4 regions of the Photobacterium panuliri genome follow, and region 1 is predicted to be linked to each of the others. Evidence: predicted binding sites of a transcription regulator. Region 1 holds the regulator's gene; each other region holds the start of a gene.
What was found. The regulator PurR, encoded in region 1, represses purine synthesis genes. The targets are predictions, from matches to a motif close to TNANGNAAACGTTTNCNTNA.
Positions count from the first base shown of each region.

Region 2: ACSF8X_RS13945 (formate--tetrahydrofolate ligase) is a predicted target of PurR. The motif match lies at 976-995, and genes of this name have one in related genera.
Region 3: purM (phosphoribosylformylglycinamidine cyclo-ligase) is a predicted target of PurR. The motif match lies at 1,097-1,116, and genes of this name have one in related genera.
Region 4: glpX (class II fructose-bisphosphatase) is a predicted target of PurR. The motif match lies at 1,297-1,316, and genes of this name have one in related genera.

Region 1 covers NZ_CP197192.1:1,845,576-1,847,772, reverse strand. The annotation lists gene ACSF8X_RS08580 (heme ABC transporter ATP-binding protein) at 1-243, shown strand, start outside; gene purR (HTH-type transcriptional repressor PurR) at 569-1,573, shown strand; cyclic di-GMP riboswitch class I at 1,778-1,883, shown strand; gene ACSF8X_RS08570 (TfoX/Sxy family DNA transformation protein) at 2,009-2,197, shown strand, end outside.
Region 2 covers NZ_CP197192.1:3,073,114-3,075,310, forward strand. The annotation lists gene pflA (pyruvate formate lyase 1-activating protein) at 32-775, shown strand; gene ACSF8X_RS13945 (formate--tetrahydrofolate ligase) at 1,055-2,197, shown strand, end outside.
Region 3 covers NZ_CP197192.1:3,180,425-3,182,621, reverse strand. The annotation lists gene purM (phosphoribosylformylglycinamidine cyclo-ligase) at 1-1,035, opposite strand, end outside; gene upp (uracil phosphoribosyltransferase) at 1,232-1,858, shown strand; gene ACSF8X_RS14550 (uracil-xanthine permease family protein) at 1,996-2,197, opposite strand, start outside.
Region 4 covers NZ_CP197192.1:188,887-191,083, forward strand. The annotation lists gene glpK (glycerol kinase GlpK) at 1-1,198, shown strand, start outside; gene glpX (class II fructose-bisphosphatase) at 1,378-2,197, shown strand, end outside.

The DNA of each region.
Region 1 (2,197 bases):
CACAATACTTTGCAGGTAGCCAAAGACATGGCCAAATCTGGCGCTGCCGTTGTTGTGGTCATTCATGACCTAAATTTGGCCTCACAGTATGCCGATCGATTGGTGATTATGAACCACGGTCGTATCCAAGCAGATGGAAACGCTGACCAAGTCCTAACCAGTAGCAATATTGAACGTGTCTATGGTTGGCGGGTATCGGTCATGCCCCATCCTGTTTATGGCTATCCCATTGTAATATCATAAGCCTCACGGATAGAAATGATGACCGCCATCAAGATTTTTTCATTTCTTCGATAAGAATTATTGCACTCTTATCCACACTCGGTAAAATGTGAACGCAAGCGATTACACGGTGCAAACTAACAGTGCGTTGCTTGTTACGCTATTCTATACGTCGATCAGAACGACGAGCTATGCCGCCCTTTGTGATGCGGCTTTAGCTGTTTCTACTCGCTGTACTCAATAGAATAGTGAACTGTAATTACAGCAGATGTGGATAAGTTCACTACTCTTTTGGGTAAAGCTTTCAGTTAGGTCCTCTGACCTCTATCTTATTAGAAGAATAACTATGGCAACGATTAAAGATGTTGCGCGTTTGGCTGGTGTTTCAACGACCACCGTCTCTCACGTAATCAACAAAACTCGCTTCGTCGCAGAAGCAACACAGAAAAAAGTCTTGGAAGCCGTTGACGAGCTTAACTATGCACCGAGTGCCGTTGCGCGAAGCTTGAAGTGCAACACAACTCGCACTATCGGTATGCTGGTAACCAAGTCAACCAACCCATTCTTCGCTGAAGTTGTCCACGGCGTTGAAGAGTACTGCTATGGTCAGGGTTACACACTTATCCTTTGTAATACCGAAGGAAACCTCGACAAGCAGCGCGACTATCTGCGAATGCTGGCTGAAAAACGCGTAGATGGCCTGTTGGTCATGTGTTCTGATCTGGACGAAAAACTGCTTGCACTGTTAGAGCGCCAAAAAGATCTACCAATGGTTATCATGGACTGGGGTCCAGAGAGCCCACATACAGATAAGATCCAAGACAATGCAGAACTTGGTGGCTATGTAGCGACTAAATACTTCATTGAGCATGGTCACAAGAAAATTGGTTGCCTGACAGGCCACAGCGAAAAGGCTGCTTGCCGCGATCGCCTTAAAGGTTTCCGCAAGGCAATGAACGAAGCGAATTTGCCTGTCAACGAAGATTGGATTCTGGAAGGTGACTTCGAGTGTGAATCTGCCGTTGTCGCAGCAAATGCCTTAATCGCAATGGAAGAACGTCCAACTGCTATCTTCTGTTTCAACGACATCATGGCGATGGGTCTGATCAGTACCTTCCAACAAGCAGGAATCCGTATACCGGATGATATCTCTATCATTGGTTACGACAATATCGATCTAGCACCTTACTTTTCACCACCATTGACCACAATCCACCAGCCAAAGCGTCGATTGGGCAAAAGTGCTGTTGAGATTTTGATGCATCGCGTAAAAGACAAAGAACATGCACACCAAGTGTTCGAGATGACTCCTGAACTGGTTGAGCGAAAATCAGTGAAGAAACTCAACTAATTACACGTCACACAATCTGATGACAATACAAGAAGCTGGCCTACCATAGGCCGGCTTTTTTTACAATTTTGACCGATACTTATCGAACGAAAATCAAAAATGCGTTGCCTTTATCAGCCATCTGAATGAAAATATGTGACAAGGATCACAAAACCAAAATTGGGAGCAAGTTCAAATTTATCAACTAATGATATTCTTACCAGGTCACGAACAAGGCAAACCTATCGAAAGGTAGGGACGCAAAGCTTCCGGCCTAAGAGCTGAATATATCCCTATTTTTTATTCAACTTAAGGTAGCGGGGTTGCCGATGGATATAGCAATCATCATTTCAGAAAATATTCGCTATTGTCTGACATAACCAGTTGTGTATCTTTGCTATTCTTTCTCCACGCTCTGTTGTTTGGTGACTTCTAACTTATTTACAGAGAAGACACATGGACAAACCAGTACTTAAAGACTCATTACGACTATTCCAATGTTTTGGTAATATCAAATCACGTTCTATGTTTGGTGGTTATGGTATTTTTTCCGGCGAAACGATGTTCGCGCTAGTCGTAAATAATAAACTTCACCTGCGTGCTAATGCTTCTAATGAAACTGGATTCAAAGACGCAGGCTTAGAA
Region 2 (2,197 bases), 1.2 Mb from region 1:
TAAAACACGCCCAAAGCGGAGAAGCGATGTAATGTCAGTAACAGGCCGAATCCACTCTTTTGAAACCTGCGGGACCGTCGATGGTCCGGGTATCCGTTTCATTGTCTTTATGCAAGGCTGCTTGATGCGCTGCCAGTATTGCCACAACCGCGATACTTGGGACTTGCATGACGGGAAAGAAATCACCGTAGATGAACTGATGAAGGAAGCCACGTCTTACCGTCACTTCATGAACGCTTCTGGCGGCGGTGTAACAGCATCTGGTGGCGAAGCCATGATGCAGCCCGAATTTGTTCGAGATTTCTTCCGTGCTGCACAGGCCCAGGGAATCCACACCTGCCTAGATACCAACGGTTACATCCGCAAGCACACTGAGGTCGTCGACGAAGTGCTGGATGCTGCCGATCTCGTCATGCTCGACCTGAAGCAACTGGATGACTCAATCCACCAGAACTTGGTCGGCGTGCCGAACAAACGCGTATTGGATTTTGCCCGTTACCTGCACCAGCGTGGCCAGAAAACCTGGATCCGCTATGTTGTGGTGCCTGGCTTCACCGACGACGAGCGCTCCGCCCACCTGCTTGGCGAGTTCATCAAAGACATGGACAACATCGAGAAGGTCGAACTGCTGCCGTATCACCAGCTCGGCGAGCACAAGTGGGAAGCCATGGGCTTTGACTACCCACTAACAGGCGTGAGCCCGCCATCCAAAGAAACTATGGAAAAAGTCAAAGAGATCATCAGCAGCTACACCAATGCCAAAGTGATGTTCTAACCTCCATACCCCGATCCAAAAGGAGAGCCAACGCTCTCCTTTTACTCTCTCACTGAATAACAACCACTTCCGAGAACTTAAGCTTTCAAATTCACTTCTCCCATCAACCACAGATTGACGTGGCTATTGATTAAAGACAAAATCACCGCACTTATCTCGGAAATTCGCTATATACGCATAATAAAATTATGGTATAAACCAACCGCAAACGATTGCGCCAACTGAATTTAATGATTTCCGCAATATTTTACATGATACGCAGCGAGGTTATTGTGCACCATGAAAAGTGATATTGAGATTTGCCGTGATACCACATTAACCCCTATCGAGACTATCGCCCAACAGGCAGGCCTACTGGCCGAGGACTTGACGCCACAAGGTACCCTCAAAGCCAAGATCAAACCAGCCGTACTCAAGCGCCTGGCCGATCGCCAAGAAGGCAAACTGATCGTCGTCACCGCAATTACACCGACACCGCTTGGCGAAGGCAAGACAGTAACCACCATCGGTTTGGCCCAAGGGCTGGCTAAAATTAACCGCTCCGTCATAGCTTGTATCCGCCAGCCATCGATGGGACCGGTATTCGGCGTGAAAGGCGGTGCCGCTGGCGGCGGCTACAGCCAAGTTGCGCCGATGGAGAAACTCAACCTCCACCTAACGGGCGATATCCATGCTGTTACGGCCGCCCATAACCTTGCCGCTGCCGCACTGGATGCGCGCCTCTACCATGAACAGCGCCACGGCTATGAAGCCTTCAGCGAAAAAACGGGACTAAAAGCCCTGCGCATCGATATCAACCGTATCGTCTGGAAGCGAGTCATGGATCATAATGATCGTGCCCTACGAATGATCACTGTCGGCAAAAACGAGCCCGGCAAAGATATCAACGGAATCGAACGTGAGGACGGATTTGAGATCTCGGCGGCCTCCGAGCTGATGGCCATCCTGGCCCTGTCGCATGATCTGGCTGACATGCGCCAGCGCATCGGTCGTGTCGTACTGGCCTATGATCTTGACGGCAACCCTGTCACTGCCGAGGATCTGCAAGTAGCAGGGGCGATGGCTGTCACCATGTGCGAGGCTATCGAGCCGACCCTGATGCAAACGCTCGAAGGGGTACCGACGCTGATCCATGCCGGCCCATTTGCCAATATTGCCCACGGCAACTCGTCGATCATTGCCGATCGTATTGCCCTGAAGCTGGCCGATTTCACCGTAACCGAAGGCGGCTTTGGCTCGGATATGGGCTTTGAGAAAGCCTGTAATATCAAGGCCCAGCAAGCCGGTCGCGGGCCGGACTGTGCCGTTGTCGTTGCCACCCTGCGCGGCCTAAAAGCCAACTCGGGTCTCTACGATCTCCGCCCGGGACAAGCACTGCCAGATGCGATCTTCGAACCTGACAGCAAAGCTCTGGATGCCGGT
Region 3 (2,197 bases), 1.3 Mb from region 1:
TATCTCCACTTGCTCTTCGCCCTTATCTGCAGCCGCTATCTTACCGAGTAGCCATGCTTTCTCACCTTCGGCGTTCAGAATGGCAATTGCCTGCTCGGCCTGTTCAGCGGGTAGGGCAATCACCAGACCCACACCGCAGTTGAAGGTACGGTACATTTCGTAAGTATTAACATTGCCGGCTTGCTGGAGCCAATTGAACACTGCCGGCCATTGCCAGCTGGTGCCGTCGATAACAGCCTTGGTGCCATCAGGCAACACTCGGGGGATATTTTCCCAGAAGCCGCCGCCAGTAATATGGGAGATAGCATGGACGTCGCAGCTTTCCATCATCTTCAATGTGGACTGCACGTAAATTTTAGTTGGCTCAAGCAAATGGTCGGCCAATGTTTTGCCTTCCAGCTCTTGGTTGAGATCGGCTTGGGATACCTCGATGATTTTGCGGATCAGCGAGAAGCCATTAGAGTGTGGGCCGCTGGACGCAACAGCAATCAAAGCATCACCGGCTTTGACCTTGCTGCCATCAATGATGTCGGCTTTTTCTACGACGCCAACACAAAAACCGGCAACATCATAATCCTCGCCGTGGTACATGCCTGGCATTTCTGCCGTTTCGCCGCCAATCAGGGCACAGCCTGACTGTAGGCAGCCTTCGCCAATGCCAGTTACCACTGCTGCTGCTGTATCTACGTCCAACTTGCCGGTTGCATAGTAGTCAAGGAAGAAAAGGGGCTCTGCACCTTGTACGATAAGATCGTTGACACACATGGCAACCAGATCGATGCCGATAGTATCGTGCTTGTTCAGATCCATTGCCAAGCGAAGTTTCGTCCCTACACCATCGGTACCCGATACCAGTACCGGCTCTTTGTATTTGGTTGGCAGGGCACAAAGGGCGCCAAAACCACCAATATTGCCCATCACTTCCGGACGATGGGTGCGTTTTACCACCCCTTTAATACGGTCAACCAATGCGTTGCCTGCATCGATATCAACACCAGCATCTTTGTAACTAAGAGAAGAGTTATTGCCGCTCACAGGAGATCCCTCAACGTATTAAAGTAAAAAAGCGGGGGTATGATAACAGCAGTCAGAGCGGAAAGGAAAACGTTTGCGTCAATAAATGTCACTGGCTGTTTCCTGAGCAAACGAAACGAACACCCCTATCGGTAGCACGATAGTCTAGTGTATAATAATGTGATTTTTTGAAAATTCGTTTGCTTAGGAGTCAGAGATGAAAGTCGTTGAGGTTAAACACCCACTGGTAAAACATAAGATTGGTCTTATGCGCGAAGGTGACATCAGCACTAAGCGTTTCCGTGAGTTGGCAACGGAAGTTGGTAGCTTGCTGACGTATGAAGCGACTTCAGACTTCGAAACGGAAAAGGTTACTATCGAAGGTTGGAATGGTCAAGTCGAAATTGATCAGATCAAAGGTAAAAAAGTAACTGTAGTGCCAATTCTGCGTGCCGGTCTTGGCATGATGGATGGCGTGCTAGAGCACATGCCAAGCGCACGTATCAGTGTTGTTGGTATCTACCGTGATGAAGAAACACTGGAGCCGGTCCCTTATTTCAACAAGCTGGCATCGAATATCGATGAGCGTATCGCATTGGTGGTTGACCCTATGCTGGCGACTGGCGGTTCTATGATCGCAACATTGGATCTGCTGAAGGAACACGGTTGTACCCAGTTTAAGGTATTGGTACTGGTTGCTGCGCCTGAGGGTATCGAAGCGCTTGAAAAAGCTCACCCAGATGTTGAGCTATACACCGCAGCTATCGACGAGAAGCTAAATGACAAGGGCTACATTGTTCCTGGTCTAGGTGATGCGGGCGACAAAATTTTCGGTACCAAGTAACACCGAACCGCTGACAAGAGCCGGGCAGATGCCCGGCTTTTTTTTGTCTGTTATCAATGCTTGGCTTGTGTTATCGGTTAGGTATAAAAACGGGGCGCATTGGCGCCCCGGTTGGTTTTTATTGGTTTAGCAAGCGGTTACTTGCCGTCTGCTTCGATTTGCGCATTGTCCACGACGTGGTTTTCACCGAGATCATCAGGCAGGATCAGGTTGAGGATAATTGCTACGATACCGCACAGGCTGATCCCTTGCAGGCTGAATTCACCGATACCGAAGGCCATACCACCGATCCCGAATACTAGAGTGACAGCAACAATGACTAAGTTTCGTGATTTGTGG
Region 4 (2,197 bases), 1.7 Mb from region 1:
GTGCCGCCGTACTGCGGATATCTGCGAAGGCCTTAAAAACGAAGGGCTGGAAGAATACATCCGCGACAATACTGGCTTGGTGGTCGACCCTTACTTCTCGGGAACCAAAATCAAATGGATCCTCGACAACGTCGAAGGCGCCCGCGAGGAAGCCGAGGCCGGCGACCTGCTGTTCGGTACTGTCGATACCTGGCTGATTTGGAAGATGACCCAGGGCCGCGTCCACGTTACCGACTACACCAACGCCTCGCGCACTATGGTGTTCAATATCAATACCCTGCAATGGGACGAGAAGCTACTGAAAGCCTTGGATATCCCGCTATCTATGATGCCGGAAGTCAAGGCGTCTTCCGAAGTCTACGGCCAGACCAACATCGGTGGTAAAGGCGGTACCCGTATTCCAATTTCTGGTATTGCCGGTGACCAGCAGGCCGCCCTGTTCGGCCAGATGTGTGTCGAAGCAGGCCAGGCCAAGAATACCTATGGTACAGGCTGCTTCTTGCTGATGAACACCGGCAAGGAGAAAGTGACCTCGCACAATGGCCTACTGACCACACTGGCTTGCGGCCCTAAAGGCGATGTTGCCTACGCGCTGGAAGGTGCGGTATTTATGGGTGGCGCATCCATCCAATGGCTACGCGACGAAGTCAAGCTGCTTGACGATGCCAAAGACTCCGAGTACTTCGCTGAGAAGGTCGGCAGTGCCAACGGCGTCTACGTGGTGCCAGCCTTTACCGGCCTGGGCGCACCGTATTGGGACCCATATGCGCGTGGTGCCATCGTCGGCCTGACCCGCGGCGTCAACTCCAACCATATCATCCGTGCGACACTGGAGAGCGTGGCCTACCAGACCCGCGACGTACTTGATGCTATGCAGGCTGACTCCCAGATCAAGCTGGATACCCTGCGCGTCGACGGCGGTGCAGTGGCTAATAACTTCCTGATGCAGTTCCAGTCTGATGTTCTGGATACCGAGGTCCACCGCCCAGTGGTAACCGAGGTAACGGCACTGGGTGCCGCCTACCTCGCGGGCTTGGCTGTCGGGTTCTGGGACAGCATTGACGACCTCAAGGACAAGGCCGAGCTGGATCGCAAGTTCATCCCATGTGCCGATGACCAGAAGCGCAACCGCCGCTATAACGGCTGGAAGCGCGCGGTTGAATGCGCCAAGGGCTGGGCTATCGAAGACGACATCTGATCTCGCCCCTAACGGTGACAAGGCCTGCATTCGCAGGCCTTTTTTATTTGTGCACGCACAAATCGCTAAGAACTACCGGGAAATAAGGATTTTTGCGCTAACGCAAACGTTTCCACTCAAGCTGTGGTAGAATCGCGCCAGATTTTTTCAGCTCACTGATTTCTATTTCTGGAGTAACCATGAAACGCGATTTGGCAATGGCATTTTCCCGTGTCACGGAAGGCGCAGCACTGGCAGGCTACAAGTGGCTCGGCCGTGGCGACAAGAACGCAGCTGACGGCGCAGCCGTGGAAGTTATGCGTACCCTGCTGAACCAAACGGAAATCGAGGGCGAAATCGTCATTGGCGAAGGCGAAATCGACGAAGCACCGATGCTCTATATCGGTGAGAAAGTCGGTACTGGCGGTGATGCCGTGGACATCGCTGTCGATCCAATCGAAGGAACCCGAATGACCGCTATGGGCCAGAACAACGCCCTGGCCGTCTTGGCTGCCGGCGAGAAAGGCTCGTTCCTGAAAGCACCTGATATGTACATGGAGAAACTGGTCGTAGGCCCAGCCGCCAAAGACGTTATCGACCTCAACAAACCGCTGGCCGACAACCTTCACGCCATCGCCGAAGCCCTCGGCAAACCGCTCTGCGAGCTGGTCGTCATCACTTTGGCAAAACCACGCCATGATGCCATCATCGCCGAGATGCAAGGCATGGGCATCCGGGTCTACGCGGTGCCGGACGGCGATGTCGCGGCTTCGATCCTGACCTGCATGCCAGACAGCGAAGTGGACATCATGTACTGCATCGGCGGCGCGCCGGAAGGCGTAGTCTCTGCCGCCGCCATCCGCGCACTGGGTGGCGATATGCACGGCCGCCTGCTGCCGCGCCACGAGGTCAAAGGGGATACCGAGGCCAACCGCGCCCACGGCCAGCTGGAAATTGACCGCTGCCGCGAAATGGGCATCGAGCCCAACACCGTGCTGCGCATGGAAGACATGGCCAAGA